DNA from 3 places in the Glaciecola sp. MF2-115 genome. Region 3 is predicted to be linked to each of the others. Evidence: predicted binding sites of a transcription regulator. Region 3 holds the regulator's gene; each other region holds the start of a gene.
The links. Region 3 encodes sigma-54, which starts transcription at its own class of promoters, with help from an activator protein. Its sites were predicted from a motif close to GTTGGCACGNNNNTNGNNT; they were not measured.

Region 1 (5,823 bases), on a different contig from region 3:
TTTACAGCGATTATAATCAAGTAAAAGTGCGTCAAGTAAAATGTCTTTTAGACGATGCCGGTATTCCTTGTTTCGTTAAGAATGAATATATTCAAGGTGCTAGCGGTGAAATACCGCCACATGAGACTTTACCAGAAGTTTGGCTGGTAGATGACAGCTGGTTACCAAAGGCTAACGAGTTATTGAAACAAATGGAACAGGACTTGAGTGAGCATTCAGAAGAAGTGTGGCAATGCGAGAACTGCCAAGAAGCTAATGAGGGCCAGTTTTTAATATGTTGGCAATGCGAGAGCTCGCGACCTCAATGAATATTGTCATATAAGGAAGTTGTGGGCGCTATAATCGACTAGCAATAAGTTAATTGAGTTGGAGTTTCAGTATTGTTTTTTCATGTAGGGGAAGTGGTGGACGCTACTGGGCTTGAACCAGTGACCCTCGCCTTGTAAGGGCGATGCTCTCCCAACTGAGCTAAGCGTCCGATGTATCTGATTTTGTTAGAGTCGAGGTGGTGGACGCTACTGGGCTTGAACCAGTGACCCTCGCCTTGTAAGGGCGATGCTCTCCCAACTGAGCTAAGCGTCCATCTTGTCTAACAAGCTTACTGAAGTGTTCCTCGGTAAGTGGAGGCGTATTATAGAGTTGAGACCGAATCTGTCAACAGCAATTTAAAAAAATAATGCTGTTCGCTCAAAATTCGCCCAAATAAACCGTTATTTTCTTTAACGTGGCTTTTTACTGGCGGCATAAAACGGTAAACTACGCGCAATTCATTTTTCGGAAAAATATTATAATGACAGTGGTAACTCGTTTTGCTCCAAGCCCTACTGGCTATTTACATGTTGGTGGTGCTCGAACAGCACTTTATTCTTGGTTGTATGCTAAGAGTCAAGGTGGTGAATTTGTATTAAGAATAGAAGATACGGATTTGGAGCGTTCTACTGAAGAGGCAAAACAAGCCATATTAGATGGTATGGAATGGTTAGGCTTACATCACGACAAAGGGCCTTATTATCAAACCGAACGTTTCGATCGTTACAACCAAATCATCGACGAAATGTTAGAAAAGGGATTAGCGTACAAATGTTTTATGTCAGTTGCAGAACTTGACGCTATTCGTGAAGAACAAGAAAAGAAGGGTGAAAAGCCGCGTTACCCAGGTACTTGGCGTGACAAAACGGATCATCCGGAAGGCCAGCCTTACGTTATTCGATTCAAAAACCCACTAGAAGGTGAGGTGGTCATTAAAGATCACGTTCGTGGTGAAATTCGAATCTCTAATACTGAATTAGATGATTTAATCATTAAACGCACCGACGGGGCGCCTACTTACAATTTTTGTGTGGTAGTAGATGACTGGGATATGGGCATTACGCATGTTGTTCGTGGTGAAGATCACATAAACAACACGCCTCGCCAAATTAATATTCTTAATGCATTGGGTGCGCCTATCCCAGAATATGCGCATGTCTCTATGATCTTAGGGGATGATGGTAAGAAATTATCAAAACGTCACGGCGCTGTTAGCGTAATGCAATATCGCGATGACGGCTATCTGCCGCAAGCAGTGTTGAATTATTTAGTTCGTTTAGGTTGGTCACATGGTGATCAAGAAATATTCAGTTTGGAAGAAATGATTGAACACTTCAGCTTAGACGCAATTAGTAAGTCGGCGAGTGCTTTCAATACGGAAAAATTAAATTGGTTAAATGAACACTATATAAAGACACTTCCGGCGGAAGAAGTTGCACCGTTCGCTAAGTGGCACTTCGACCAACAGGGCATTGACTATAGTAACGGTCCCAGTCTTGAGAGTGTAATAGCTGTGCAAGCTGATCGCGTGACAACATTAAAAGAATTAGCTGAAATTAGTCAGTATTTTTATAGCGATTTTGAAGAGTTTGACGAGAAGGCCGCTAAGAAACATTTGCGTGTCGTGGCTAAAGAACCTCTGCAAGCAGTTAAAGAAGCTTTATTAGCTGTAGATGAGTGGTCACCAGAGAATATTCAAGCAGCAATCAATTCGACAGCTGAGAAATTAGAAGTGGGTATGGGAAAAATTGGTATGCCTTTGCGTGTAGCAGCGACAGGCTCTGGTAATTCTCCGTCTTTAGATGTGACATTAAACCTCATGAATAAAGACAAAATTGCTCAAAGAATAGACAAGGCGCTTATTTACATAGCAAATAGAGAAAATTCTTAAAAAAATCGTTGACATAATTAAGTCAGATGCCTAGAATGCGCCCCGCTGTCACGGAACTGTAGCAACAAACATAGCTCGCAGGTCCAATTGGACACGGGGCTATAGCTCAGCTGGGAGAGCGCTTGCATGGCATGCAAGAGGTCGGCGGTTCGATCCCGCCTAGCTCCACCAAGCTTTACGCTGGTTTGTCGTGATAGTAAAATCCAAATGTCGAAATTTGGTCTAGGTTGAAAGTATGGAGTCATCTTGTATGATTTAGTTCTTTCAACAAAAAACTATCGAAGCTTAGCTTTGATGAAAAGTTTTTTGTCCCCTTCGTCTAGAGGCCTAGGACACCGCCCTTTCACGGCGGTAACAGGGGTTCGAATCCCCTAGGGGACGCCATTTTCCCAGTGGTAAATTTGGGAGCAGTAGTAAAAAATCCAAGCTGTCGTGGCTTGGTCTAGGTTGGAAGAGTGGAGCATCTTATATGTCTTAGTTCTTTCAACAAAAAACTATCGAAGCTTAGCTTTGATGAAAAGTTTTTTGTCCCCTTCGTCTAGAGGCCTAGGACACCGCCCTTTCACGGCGGTAACAGGGGTTCGAATCCCCTAGGGGACGCCAATTAAAGAAACCACCCAATAGGGTGGTTTTTTTATATCTGTAATATAGTCATTACGAAACACGTCAAACGAAAACAATTGAGGCATACTTGTCGCTATGAAAATTGTACTAGCCCCTATGGAAGGTGTTGTTGATCACCTTATGCGAGACATGCTAACGCGTGTGGGTGGCTTTGACCTGTGTATTACTGAGTTCGTTCGTGTAGTAGAGCAGTTGCTTCCGCCTAAAACATTCTATCGCTTGTGCCCTGAATTGCATCACGGTGCAGTAACACCCTCTGGTGTACCAGTCAGGGTTCAATTGTTAGGCCAACACCCTCAATGGTTAGCTGAAAACGCAGTTAGAGCCGTCGAATTAGGTTCGCCTGGAATTGATTTAAATTTTGGTTGCCCAGCTAAAACCGTCAACAAGAGTAAAGGTGGAGCCGTCCTATTAAAAGAGCCTGAAACGCTTTATCAAATTATTAAAGCCGTTCGTGATGCTGTGCCAAAGGATCAGCCCGTTAGCGCAAAAATAAGACTGGGTTTTGAAGATAAATCCTTAGCGCTTGAAAATGCTGACGCAATTACACAAGCTGGCGCAGATCTATTAACTATTCACGCTAGAACCAAAGTTGATGGCTACAAGCCGCCTGCTTATTGGGAGTGGATCGCGAAAATTAAAGAAGTCACATCTATCCCGATTATCGCCAATGGTGAAATCTGGAGCGCAGAGGATGCAAAACTTTGTCAGCAGCGCAGTGGATGTGATGATTTAATGCTCGGCCGTGGTGCCTTAGCCATGCCAAACTTAGCTCAAACCATTAAATTGAACCATCAAGCAATGTCTTGGGATCAAACCAAAGAATTGCTTGTGTCATATTCGGGTTATGAAATCTATTCCGACAAAGGTAGGTATTATCCAAATAGAATTAAGCAATGGTTCAACTACTTAAAAAGACAATATCCTGAAGCGGAAACGATGTTTGTTGAATTGAGAAGGCTTAAGGACGCCGATGATATCATTCGGATGTTGTCAGCTTAAGTTTCCATTAGTTCGCAATCTGCTTTTAACTAAAACTATAATTCGCAGCGGGTTAGTGGGTCTATTTTGAGCTACTATTTTTGATTGCCAGCGCTTGGTGTTCAACTACACTGAGAAATTGTCAATAGCAACCATCGAATCACTAAGCGAGAGACGATATAAAGTGTCAGATTATTTTACAAGTATGTAAATATAAAATCAAAGAAGATGTCTAACAAATTGATTTTTATGGTTATGTTTTATTGGTCTGAAACTTGCTTTGGCATATTAGTATTTATTTTTATCTGTATTAAATACAATCCTTCTTAATGAAGCGGTATAAAAAGGAAAACTCAAATGAACAAAAAATTTATAAAGAGCTTAGTTTTAAGCTTCTCTCTAGCTGTGAGTGGTTTTGCAAGCGCTGGCATGATCCTATTTGTCGATGATACAAATGGAAAAGGGACGTCTAGTACATGGTTAAATAGCTTAGACAACCTAGGTTACTCCTACGATTTCGAAGTTATCGGTGTCAATGGAAACCCTCTCTCGGTGCTTGATAATTACGATGCTGTTATATGGTCTATTGGTGATCGAGCATACCAGAACTTAACTTCTCAAAATGTTTCCACGTTAAGCTCTTATCTGAACGCTGGGGGTAACCTTCTCTACGCTGGTGGACACAGCGTTTACCAAGAAGCTTTTGCAAGTAGCTTTATTTCAACTTATTTAGGGTTAACAAATTACCATTCTAATATGCCTTACTTTAACAATAACAGCGTTAGTACTGGTACCGGACACTCTATAACTAATTCTAATATTTTTGATTTACAAGTAATGCCCGGGCCAACGACACATGGTGGAACGATGATGTCAGCGTTCAATGTTAGTACTGCTGAAAGTATGATGACTTCACCGGCCGGTGGTCCATTCATTGCAGCAGTAAATGAAACAGAGATATACTCTGCAATGACTTGGGGCTTTGATCTGAATATGCTTGCTCAACAGGCGGAGCGAGAGCAGTTATTAGGTGATTCACTTGCATACATGATAACGCCAGTGCCAGAGCCATCGACAGTAGCTGTTTTTGCTTTAGCTTTATTTGGATTAGCTTTTCGTAAATTTAAGAAGTAATTTCAGGTTCAAAACAATCAAGCTTTTGAAAGCACTGACAATTTGGTTAGTGCTTTTTTATTTCTGGCCTCTTCAAAATTAGAAAATTACAGCTAAGCCTCCAAATAAACCATTGAAAAATTTATCCTGAAAGTAAATAGTCCTCATTCGCAACATTTTTTTCAATATTATTTGCTGAACAAACCTAATATTTGTTACTTCATTTTTAATAACATTTCTATATCAAAGTGAGTTTAATTAACCTAACTAACTCTGCTGGTATCACTATAATAAATAATCAAAATGTTGTAAGTTGATTGCAGTTTATAGTGTAATTTATTAGCTTTAATAACAATCAAACCTGTACATCTCATATGACAAGGAAAAATATGCTTAATACAAAATTAAAACTCGGACTTGCACTCGCAGTGACCGTTGCATTAGCAACTGGTTGCAGTAGTGACAAGAAAGAGGAAGAACAAAAAAGCGTTGCTGGCATCGACAAAAATCCCTTTCCAAGCACATATAAAAAGGTTGAAAGTAAACCTATCATTATTACAAATGTGACAATCCTAGATGGCGTGGGTAACAAAATCGAAGATGGTGAAATACTTCTGAAGGACGGAATTATTGAAGAAGTTGGTAAGAGTGTCAGTTCGCCATCAGGCGCAATTGAAATTGACGGAAAAGGGAAGTGGGTTACTCCGGGTATTATTGATAACCACAGCCACTTAGGCGTTTATCCTTCTCCGTCGACTCGTTCACATTCAGACGGTAACGAAATGACTTCGCCAGTAACAGCTGAGGTATGGGCAGAACATTCTATCTGGCCACAAGACCCTGGCTTTCAGCGAGCATTAGCGGGTGGGGTGACGTCACTGCAAATCTTACCAGGATCAGCAAAC
Region 2 (5,823 bases), on a different contig from region 3:
AGGTATTTGATGATCGTGGACTATGCTTGTGTAAAGCATGTGCAACAAGCTCTTTGCCCGTGCCTGACTGTCCATTAATCAAAACACTAATCGAAGATCGAGACAAACGCCCTACCGCACGGAAAACTTCCTGCATCGCTGGTGCTTCACCAATAATTTCAGCACTAGGATTAACAAGTTGAACCTGCTTTAACTTACTTTGTTCGTTAGCATGTTCAATGGCGCGCTTGGTTAAGGTAACAGCCTCATCAATATCAAACGGTTTTGGTAGGTACTCAAATGCCCCTCCTTGATAGGCATTTACCGCGCTATCTAAATCGGAATGTGCAGTCATAATGATAACGGGCATTTCGGGATAATGCTGATGAATTTCTTGAAGTAGTGTCATGCCATCCATTTGCGGCATTCTCACATCAGAAATTATGATTTGCGGTGCTTGACCCGATTGGAGTTGTAGCAATAAATCCTCTGGGTTTTCAAAGCTAACACATGCAATATTTGCGGCCTGCAATGCTTTTTGCAAAACCCAACGAATAGAGCTGTCGTCATCGACAATCCATACTGGTTCGTTCATAACTATTCGCGCCTTTTCTTAATTGGTAAATACAGAGTAAATTCTGTATGCCCGGGGAAACTTTCAACATCAATTTTGCCATCGTGGTGATTCGTCAAATTTTGCGCTATGGATAAGCCCAAACCACTACCGTTAGGTTTACTTGTCACCATGGGATAGAACACCGTATCTTTTAACTCGGTTGGAATACCGGGCCCATTATCGGTAATACTGATGAGTGCACTTAGCGCATGGCGCTTGCCTTTTATAACGGTTTGACGTTCTATTCGCGTTCTAAATAGGATCCTCGCATTTTCGGTATTCGCAGTTTTGAGCGCTTGCATACTATTGCGAGCAATATTTAACAGAGCTTGTTGCAGCATATCAGGATCAATGTAGACATCCGGAATCGACACATCGTAATCACGATCTATTTGAATATCGTGCATCGTATCTGCAAACACAACGGAGCGGACCTTCTCGATCACTTCATGAATATTAGTCCAGCGCAGTTGAGGCAAGGAATTAGGTCCAAGCAGCCTATCAACCAACGAACGCAAGCGGTCAGATTGATCGACAATCATTTGCGTGAACTCTTTTTGTTCTGGGTTCGTTAATTCTTTTTCAAGCAGTTGCGCCGCGCCACGAATACCGCCCAATGGGTTCTTAATTTCATGAGCCAGACCTCGTACAAGTTCGCGTGCTGCTTTTTGTTGCGCGTGCTGAATGGTTTCTTGAGTGATCTTTTTCTGCTTATCTATTTGCTTAATTTCTAACAACATCATGCGCTCATTTTCAGCTTCGAAGCATGTGGCTGTAATGTCTGTTAGCACGCAACGACCGTCTTTAAAACAAAGTTGTACTTCAGTTTCATTGAAATCTTCGCGGTTGCTTAAGGCCTCTTCAAAGGTTGAACGCTCAATGCCATTTTCCAAAAAGAACTCGTAAAATTTACGATCATAAATTTGTTTTACACCAGTCTCCAACATGGCTAGAGCCGCATCGTTGACAAAGACAATGTCAAAATGTTCGGTAATGATGATCACAACTGTCTTCAACATATTTCTAAGTTGAAACGGCGATAAATTGATTGCAGCTAAACGGTCGTCCATAATGCCCTTTTCATTTGCACCAAATTTGTGCAATGCACCATATTAAGCGATTTATGCAAGCAATTAAATAACTAACGACAGATAGCCCCTCTAAGCATTAGTTGGACTATTTTTAAGCTCTATATGAGCTGTGCAACGATAATTTTAATTGCTGTTATTTTGAGGCTTAATTAGCGCTGAAGGTTTGTGCATAAAAAAGCGTCTTACTTCAGAAGATGCAATTACCTTGCCTGAAGTGCTGACGAAATTTATTTGGTAGGAATATTCTCCTCGGGGCAGATCTTTAATTAAGAAAGTACCGGAAGTTGAGCGAAGTTTCTTCTCATGCAAAGAGAGTTCGTAGTGGCCTGGAGCATTTGGTGTTACGGATGCACTAATGCTTACGGTCCCTGTATTGTTGCGGATAGTTTCTTCAACAGCAGGTGAGTTAACGGTTAGCGTATGCTCAACGGCCTGTTTTTTCTTGATGGTTATGAGTTGTTTGGTTCTGCTTGTGGGGTTTTGAACGACTGTTGTTGTATTAGATGCAAAGTCGACTTCAACCGAACCAGGTGTTGGCTGATCTGAATACGTTATCGTCCCGTCTTCGTTTACCGTTTTATAAATCTTGCCAGCGTTGACGGAAGCCGAAAGCGCTAAGCCCACGATGACTAGCAGCATAAAACGTGTCGATTTTGAGAACTTCACAATATTCATTTCAATAACCTAAGTTGCGAATTTACAGTGTAGCTGTTTTAAGTTAAAAAAAAAGCCTGTAAACACAGGCTTTAGTATAGTTTTTTATATTCAGTTAGCTTGAAGCCGATGTATAACTTAGTTATCGACTCCTGATACTGAATATTGAGCGTTTATACGCTGTAGTACATTTCGAACTCAACTGGATGAGTTGATGTGTTAAGTTTTTCACAATCCGCAGTTTTAAGAGCAATGTATGCATCGATCATATCGTCACTCATTACACCACCAGCTGTTAAGAATTCACGGTCTGCATCCAATGCTTCTAATGCGTCATCGAGAGATTTCGCTACTTGTGGAATTTGCGCCGCTTCTTCAGCAGGTAAGTCGTACAAGTCTTTGTCCATTGACTCACCTGGATGGATCTTGTTCTTAATTCCGTCAAGACCAGCCATTAACAAAGCAGTAAATGCTAGGTATGGGTTAGCAGTTGGGTCCGGGAATCGAACTTCGATACGACGTGCTCTTTCTGTAGTAACGTATGGAATACGAATTGAAGCTGAACGGTTACGAGCAGAATATGCCAACATAACTGGTGCTTCAAAATGTGGAACCAAACGCTTATAAGAGTTTGTAGAAGCATTGGCAAAAGCATTGATTGCTTTAGCATGCTTGATGATGCCGCCAATGTAGTAAAGCGCTTCTTCAGAAAGACCCGCATAGCTATCACCAGCAAACGTATTCTTACCACCTTTGCTGATAGACATGTGGCAGTGCATACCAGAACCGTTGTCGCCAACTATTGGCTTAGGCATAAAGGTAGCTGTTTGTCCGTAAGCGTCGGCAACGTTGTGCACAACATACTTATAGATTTGAATTTCGTCTGCTTTCTTAACCATCGTGTTAAATTTACAAGCGATCTCGTTTTGGCCAGCCGTTGCAACTTCGTGGTGATGAGCTTCAACAACTAAGCCCATTTCTTCCATTACTAAGCACATTGCAGCACGCGTGTCATGCGCTGAATCTACTGGCGCTACTGGGAAGTAACCGCCTTTAACACCTGGACGATGACCTTTGTTGCCGCCTTCGAATTCTGCACCAGAATTCCATGCAGCTTCTTCAGCATCTATTTTGAAGAAAGAACCCGACATATCTGTATGGTAGCGAACATCATCGAACAAGAAGAACTCTGGTTCTGGACCAAACAACACGGTGTCGCCGATGCCAGTTGATTTCAAATAATCTTCAGCACGCTTAGCAATGGAGCGAGGATCGCGATCATAGCCTTGCATCGTTGAAGGTTCGAGGATATCGCATGTAATGTTAATCTGCGATTCTTCGGCAAACGGGTCTAATACGGCAGTAGACGGGTCCGGCATAAGTACCATGTCAGACTCATTAATGCCTTTCCAGCCAGCAATTGATGAACCGTCGAACATTTTACCTTCTTCGAAGAAGTCTTCGTCTACTTGATGAGAAGGAATACTAACGTGCTGCTCTTTACCTTTTGTATCTGTGAAACGTAAATCGATAAATTTCGCTTCGCTTTCTTTAATTAGTTCTAATACCGACTCAATTGACATACTGTCCTCCGATTGAAAGTGTCCTTGTACAGGTTTTGGTCCATACAAATACTAAAAAGTGCTTTATTAAGCATTTGAAAATAGCTATGGAAAACTATAAGCGATATTCGTGCCAGATAGCAATGAAATAAATATACTTGAAAATACTGGCGTAGCGCGGCCCTGACTTAAAGTACGCCTCAACTCCCCGCTTATTTCTGCACCAACAAGATCCCATTGCGCACCAAAATAGTGCAAAACTCTAGTCTATTAAATAATCCAATTGTTTTTTTCTGTGCAACGTGGTTTTCGATATGTAGTCCGTGAAGTAAGTTATGCGATTCTGGGTCAACTAAGCGGTGAGCTTCGCGTTCAAGTTATATATAAATTTTCTAATTAATTTAGCTATTTTTAGCTTTTAGTGCAGTAAGAACAATAAGAAACAAAACAAATGACTAACTAAGCTTTAAAAAGCGCTAAGCTTGACTCATGAACACACATTAAGGAACGACATAATGAATTACCTGAAAATTGCTCTCTTCACTTTTGCTTTAAGCGTCGCCGGTTGTATTTCTTGGGTATTTGCTAAAAGCCCTTTTAGCGATATGCCTGAAGGAAATTATACTTTAGATTTGAGTCACGCTTCTGTGGTCTGGAGGGTGTCCCACTTTGGCCTTTCAAACTATGTCGGCCGCTTTACCGACTTTGAGGCTACAATTGATTATTCTCCTTCTGATATTTCAAAAAGCAAAATCAGTGCAAGCATCAACCCGATGTCGATTCAGACCGCTTACCCAAATCCAGAAAAAGAAGATTTTGATAACACGCTCGCCACTAGCGAGAGCTGGTTCAATGCGAAGCAGTTTGCCAGTATCAACTTTGTATCAACATCGGTAGAAATGACAGGTGACACAACTGCGAAAATGCTCGGAAACCTAACATTTCTGGGAGTAACAAAACCCGTCACTCTGGACGTCAAATTTAATGGCGCAATGCAACGACAGCCTTTAACCGGAAAGGCCACTTTGGGCTTTTCTGCCACGACTATTATTAAACGAACCGACTGGGGAATGACGATTTACGCACCCAATATCGGTGATGAAGTCTCTGTGATGATTGAAGGTGAGTTTACAAAAACCGATGAGTAGCATTTCTTTGGACTCCGACGCCTCATGGAATGGGTAAGTCAGCCTGTAAGAATGATATGGATACTAAGAAGTCGACTTGGAACCGCAACATTTACAGCATTTTTGTAAAATCATTGACCAATAATCAAGAGTTTATTAAGGTTTTGATTATTTTTGGGCGCAAAATGTAGAAGTTTGTCGCTAATTGTAGAATAAATCTGTACAATCCGCGCCCAACAATCCTAGGGGCTTTTTCCCTTCGTATACATTTTTGAGAGTAAAACATGCCTTCATCCATTGCAAATTTGCGCAATATCGCGATTATCGCTCACGTCGACCACGGTAAAACAACACTAGTTGACAAACTTCTTCAACAATCCGGCACTCTAGAGAGCCGTGGCGCAGCTGAAGAGCGCGTAATGGATTCAAACGACATTGAAAAAGAACGTGGTATTACTATCCTTGCTAAAAACACAGCAATTAACTGGAATGAATACCGCATCAACATCGTAGATACTCCAGGACACGCCGATTTCGGTGGTGAAGTAGAGCGTGTTATGTCAATGGCTGACTCTGTACTTCTATTAGTTGATGCACAAGAAGGCCCAATGCCACAAACGCGTTTCGTTACGCAAAAAGCATTCGCACAAGGCTTAAAGCCAATTGTTGTTATTAACAAAATCGATAAGCCAGGCGCTCGTCCAGATTGGGTTATTGATCAAGTTTTCGATTTGTTTGATAACTTAGGTGCTTCTGATGATCAACTAGATTTCCAAGTCGTTTATGCTTCAGCA
Region 3 (5,823 bases):
GTATGCGATGTTGACGGCGTATTCTCTGACGGCACGATATTACTCGGTAATCAAGGCGAAGAACTTAAAGCTTTTAATACTAAAGATGGTTATGGCATTAAGGCATTATCGAAAATAGGCGTGAAAGTAGCTGTCATTACTGGACGTCAATCGCAGATTGTCGAAGATCGTATGCAGGCTCTAAACGTCGAACATATTATGCAGAATAGAGAGGACAAACTTGTCGCGATTAACGAGTTAATTGCCCAACATGGATATTCCAAAGAAACAATAGCCAGTGTCGGTGATGACATGCCGGATATCGGGATGTTTAGTGCTAGCAGTGTCGGCATCGCTGTTGCGGATGCTCACCCGTTTGTGAAACAACAAGCCACATTTGTTACTTCTCTTCCTGGTGGTCGAGGCGCTGTGAGAGAAATATGCGATATAATTTTGCAAGCTAAAGGTAAATTGACAGATATACATGGTGCCAGTGTATGAATCGTCTCGCGATTAGTATCATTCTCATTTTCAGCGCAGCTTTCGCGCTTTATTTACCCACGTGGCTGGAAGATGAAAAGCAAGTTATCACTAGTGATAAAGATGCTGCATTGCTGCCTAATTACGAAGCGAAGAATTTACGCAGTAAGTTATACGACAAAGATGGCAATTTAACCCATCAAGTCAGCGCGGAAAAAATGGAGCATTACGATTTGCTTGGATTTGTGAACTTCACACAACCCGAGTACACCATTTACATGCAGAAAGATGGTTCCCGTTGGCAACTAAATGCTGATGAGGGCACCCTTTACGACAATAATCGCATTGAACTTGCTAGTGGCGTTTTAATACGGAACTTACAAGTTGAAGACTATATCCAAACAATATCTACTGAATTTATTGAGATAGATTTATTAAGCAAATTAATTGCTTCGGATCAGCCATTAGTTATCTCGGGTACAAATGTCACTATTAATGGCATTGGCTTCGAGGCTAACTTAGAAACACAAAAATATGAGTTAAAGAACCATGTTCAAACTGAATACTTACCTTCTCGCTAGTCTGCTAATAGTGACTAGTGCGACTACAATAAACGCACAAGAGATTGTCAAAAAAGATGATTTTGAGAAACCGACTATGCTCTCATCCGACACCAGTTATGGAGACGGAAAAGAAAAGGTAGCGGTACATGAAGGCAATGTCAAAATTACGCAAGGCACCTTAGAAATTAAGGCGGAGAAGTTGAAAGTATCCGCAGCACTTGGTAAAGATAAAGAAGTGTTTGAGGCTTTTGGCAATCCGGCAAGCTACACACAACAACTATCCGACGGCACTATGGTTGTGGCTAGAGCAAACCACATTAGATATGAAAAAGCGAATAAGATCATATCACTGAAAGGCAACGCCGAGCTTTATCAAAATGCCTTCAGCATAAAAACAGATTCAATCATTTATGATATTGAGAAAGAACAATGGCAAGCACAAAAGAATACCGACAGCCAACAACAAGTTGTGACGGTGTTTGATGGTGCTACCTTGAAGAAAACGAAAGAAGCGCTTGAAAAGAATAAAAAGGAAACCGATAAGTGAGTGCACTGGTTGCCAAAAACTTAGCTAAATCATACAAATCAAGACAAGTTGTAAGAGACGTAAGCTTAGAAGTTTCTAGAGGTCAGATCGTTGGTCTATTAGGTCCTAACGGTGCCGGTAAAACAACCACGTTTTATATGATCGTGGGTTTAGTGCCACTCGATAAAGGCGAGATTTGTATCGACCAACTCGATATGTCGATACAGCCCATGCATGAGCGCGCTCGTCACGGCATCGGGTATTTACCTCAAGAGGCATCTATTTTTCGTAAATTAACAGTTTATGAAAACTTAATGGCTATTCTACAAACTCGCAAAGAGCTCACAAAAGATCAACGTGAACAACAAGCTGACGATTTAATGGATGAGTTTAATGTCAACCATATTAGAAATAATTTAGGGATGAGTTTATCCGGTGGAGAGCGCCGCCGTGTTGAAATTGCGAGGGCTTTGGCAGCCAATCCAAAATTTATTTTGCTCGATGAACCCTTCGCCGGTGTTGACCCAATTTCTGTTAATGATATAAAGAAGATAATTCAGCAATTAAAAGAACGAAACATAGGTGTATTGATTACAGACCATAATGTAAGAGAAACTTTAGATGTGTGTGAAAAAGCTTATATTGTGAGTCACGGTGAACTGATTGCATCAGGAACTGCTGATGAGGTACTCAGTAACCAAAAAGTAAGAGACGTATATCTCGGCGACCAATTTGTACTATAGGTGTATCATGTTTAGTAATAGGGAAAATTTACCTCTAAAAAGCACTGAAGGAAATCGATGAAACCTTCATTGCAGTTAAAGTTTAGTCAACAACTAACAATGACGCCGCAACTTCAGCAGGCGATTAAATTACTACAACTATCTACTCTTGATTTACAACAAGAAATTCAAGAAGCGCTTGATTCTAATCCTTTATTAGAAATAGATGAATCAGATCGCAACGGTGAAAACTCTAATAATGACTCAGATACTCAAGGTGATCTTGATACGAATAATTTGAGCGCTGATAATTCAGATAATGTTGATAGCCACGATGCTCTCGAAAACAATCAAATACCCGACGACTTACCCATAGATAGCTCATGGGAAGACTACATGAGCTCATCTTCTGCACCAGCGAACATATCTAATGGTCCCGCTGACGATGATTATGTGTTTCAGGGCGAAACGACTGAGAACATTCAAGACCATCTTATTTGGCAAATGGAATTAACCCCCTTCTCAGAAATTGATCGTTCGATCGCAATAGCTATTATCGACTCTATTGATGAATCTGGTTACTTAACTGTTAGCTGCGAAGAAATATTAGATAGTTTACAAAACGAAGAGATCGAACTGGACGAAGTTGAATGTGTATTAAAGCGTATTCAAATGTTTGATCCAATTGGCGCTGGTTCTCGCAGCCCGCAAGAATGTTTAATGGTGCAATTGGCGCAATTCGATTCGAACACACCGTGGTTAGCTGAAGCAAGATTGTTACTTACAGAGCACTGTGATCTTCTGAGCAGCAAAGATTATCGAACATTAATGCGTAAAACGCGTTTGAAAGAAGATCAACTGCGTGAAGCAATGCGTTTGTTGCAAACTCTCAACCCTCGCCCAGGCAGCGCGATCCCCGTTAAAGATTCTGAATACGTCATTCCTGATGTAACGGTTGTGAAAAAAAATGGCCGTTGGACTGTGGAGTTAAACGACGACTCTTTACCGCCCTTAATTGTCAATAAAGAATACGAAGCGCTTAGTAAAAGCACAAAAAATTCGAACGATTCTCAATATATAAAGTCACATCTACAAGAAGCAAAATGGTTTATTAAAAGCTTAGAAAGCCGCAATGAAACTTTACTAAAAGTATCTCATTGTATTGTTCAGCAACAAATGGGATTTTTTGAGCATGGGCCTGAAATGATGCGTCCAATGGTCTTGAATGATGTTGCTGAAATGGTGGACATGCACGAATCAACTATTTCTCGAGTGACCACTCAGAAATATATGCATACACCTAGAGGGATTTTTGAGCTTAAGTACTTCTTCTCTAGTCATGTTTCAACCGAATCAGGCGGAGAGTGTTCATCGACAGCCATTCGAGCATTAATCAAAAAGCTTGTAGCTGCAGAAGTAGCGAGTAAACCACTTAGTGATAGCAAGATTGCGCAGTTGTTGGCCGATCAAGGTATTCAAGTTGCACGGCGAACCATTGCGAAATATCGAGAGTCTCTCTCGATTCCCCCGTCGAACCAACGAAAAAGTCTATTGTAGACTACATAAGAGGACGTAACATTATGCAAATAAATCTAACTGGTCACCACGTTGATATTACCGATTCACTCAGAGCATACGTCGACACCAAATTCGAAAAGTTAGAGCGACATTTCGACCATATAAGCAATGTCCATGTCGTATTGAATGTAGAAAAAATCAAGCAAAAAGCTGAGGCGACACTACACTTAAAAGGTGATGTGGTGCACGCTAATGCTGAACATAATGATATGTATGCCGCCATAGACGGATTAATTGACAAGTTAGATCGCCAAGTGATCAAACATAAGGAAAAATCAAAGCGACATTAGTCGTCAACGTATTATGATTATATCTGATATTATTTCACTGGATCGCACTGAATGTGCGGTTCAGTGCCAAAGCAAAAAAAGAATTTTTGAAGTCATTAGCGAAATTGCGGTCAAAGAAAATCCACAATTAGATATCGGCGACGTCTTGTCTAGCATGTTAGCTCGAGAAAAAATGGGAAGCACTGGTATCGGTAATGGTATAGCTATTCCACATGGTCGCATTGAGGGTATAAGTGATATTGTCGCCATTGTTGTAACGAGTGAAGAAGGGATTGAGTTTGATGCTATAGATGACAAACCCGTGGACATTTTTTTTGCTTTATTAGTCCCTAGCGAACAAACGCAAGAACATCTTCAAACGCTATCGTCCATTGCCCAAAAACTCAGTGAAAATAGTATTGTTAAAGCCATAAGAAGCGCAAAAAGCCGAGATGAAATCATATCCGCTTTAGCCTAAGAAAGCCGACAGCGCGGTTAAATGAAATACCGTTCAGTAACAGTCAACAGATTATAAGGTCCTATATACGTGAAGCTTTTGATTATCAGTGGTCGCTCAGGTTCAGGCAAGTCAATTGCACTCAGAGCTTTAGAAGATTTAGGCTACTATTGCGTTGATAATATTCCAGTCAATCTCCTCCCGACTCTTATCCACACATTAGCTGATGAAAGCGAAAACGTCGCTGTCAGTGTTGATGTGCGAAACATGCCAAAAATGGCACACGAACTCAGTGAGATAGTCGATTTCTTACCTAAAGTGTGGGACGTCACCATTCTTTATCTTGATGCAAGCGACGATGTCTTGATCAAACGTTACAGCGAAACAAGACGCTTACATCCGCTGTTTAAACTAAACAAATCACTCGCCGAATCGATTGAAGCAGAAAGAGAAATACTCGTTCCTGTATCTGAAAAAGCTGATTTGCATATCAACACCGATAATCTTTCACTTCACGAATTATCTGAGTTAATCCGCGAGCGCGTTCTAGGCAAGAAAAGTACAAACTTAGTAATTGTCTTTGAATCGTTTGGCTTTAAATATGGTATTCCAAAAGACGCAGACTACGTCTTCGATGCTCGCTTTCTACCAAACCCGCACTGGGAACCCGACTTAAAGCCGCTCACTGGCTTAGATGGCCCTGTGCAATTGTTTCTTGGTTCTCAACCACTAGTGACAAAATTCATTTGGCAGATTCAAAACTTGATTTCAACTTGGTTACCTCACCTTGAGCGTAACAACCGCAGCTATGTGACTGTTGCAATTGGTTGCACAGGTGGTCAGCATCGCTCAGTATTTGTTGCCGAATCGCTCACTAGTAGTTTTAGAGCGAGCCATGGCGACGTACAAATACGACACCGTGAATTGAAGCATATTAAACAGGAGAGCGCTGATTCAGATAAGGAAAATGAGTCAAAAGCATGATTATCGAAAAACAACTGACCATTGTTAATAAGTTGGGCTTGCACGCACGCGCGGCAACTCAGCTAGCAAAATTAGCCAATCAGTTTGAATCAAAGATCACTATCCACCAAGGCGAAAAAGAAGCATTTGCAAATAGTGTTTTAGCGCTTATGATGCTTGAAAGCAGTCAAGGCAAGCAAGTATTACTGCGTTGCGAAGGAAATGATGCAGAGAGCGCTATAGAAGCAATTGAAAACCTCATTGTTAATAAATTCAACGAAGACGA

Region 1: ACKLNX_RS17170 (PEP-CTERM sorting domain-containing protein) is a predicted target of sigma-54. The motif match lies at 4,068-4,086, and genes of this name have one in related genera.
Region 2: glnA (glutamate--ammonia ligase) is a predicted target of sigma-54. The motif match lies at 4,022-4,040, and genes of this name have one in related genera.

Annotation. Positions count from the first base shown of each region.
Region 1 covers NZ_JBLBVM010000056.1:453,008-458,830, reverse strand. Annotated here, with positions in the region: gene ACKLNX_RS17210 (DUF2007 domain-containing protein) at 1-308, shown strand, start outside; tRNA gene ACKLNX_RS17205 (tRNA-Val) at 403-478, opposite strand; tRNA gene ACKLNX_RS17200 (tRNA-Val) at 507-582, opposite strand; gene gltX (glutamate--tRNA ligase) at 791-2,200, shown strand; tRNA gene ACKLNX_RS17190 (tRNA-Ala) at 2,296-2,371, shown strand; tRNA gene ACKLNX_RS17185 (tRNA-Glu) at 2,509-2,584, shown strand; tRNA gene ACKLNX_RS17180 (tRNA-Glu) at 2,728-2,803, shown strand; gene dusC (tRNA dihydrouridine(16) synthase DusC) at 2,900-3,826, shown strand; gene ACKLNX_RS17170 (PEP-CTERM sorting domain-containing protein) at 4,163-4,939, shown strand; gene ACKLNX_RS17165 (amidohydrolase) at 5,308-5,823, shown strand, end outside.
Region 2 covers NZ_JBLBVM010000045.1:78,329-84,151, reverse strand. Annotated here, with positions in the region: gene glnG (nitrogen regulation protein NR(I)) at 1-574, opposite strand, end outside; gene glnL (nitrogen regulation protein NR(II)) at 577-1,665, opposite strand; gene ACKLNX_RS06325 (DUF4124 domain-containing protein) at 1,810-2,361, opposite strand; gene glnA (glutamate--ammonia ligase) at 2,514-3,923, opposite strand; gene ACKLNX_RS06315 (YceI family protein) at 4,418-5,050, shown strand; gene typA (translational GTPase TypA) at 5,314-5,823, shown strand, end outside.
Region 3 covers NZ_JBLBVM010000053.1:41,274-47,096, reverse strand. Annotated here, with positions in the region: gene kdsC (3-deoxy-manno-octulosonate-8-phosphatase KdsC) at 1-480, shown strand, start outside; gene lptC (LPS export ABC transporter periplasmic protein LptC) at 477-1,040, shown strand; gene lptA (lipopolysaccharide transport periplasmic protein LptA) at 1,009-1,569, shown strand; gene lptB (LPS export ABC transporter ATP-binding protein) at 1,566-2,291, shown strand; gene ACKLNX_RS11155 (RNA polymerase factor sigma-54) at 2,349-3,827, shown strand; gene hpf (ribosome hibernation promoting factor) at 3,851-4,138, shown strand; gene ptsN (PTS IIA-like nitrogen regulatory protein PtsN) at 4,152-4,595, shown strand; gene rapZ (RNase adapter RapZ) at 4,665-5,558, shown strand; gene ACKLNX_RS11135 (HPr family phosphocarrier protein) at 5,555-5,823, shown strand, end outside.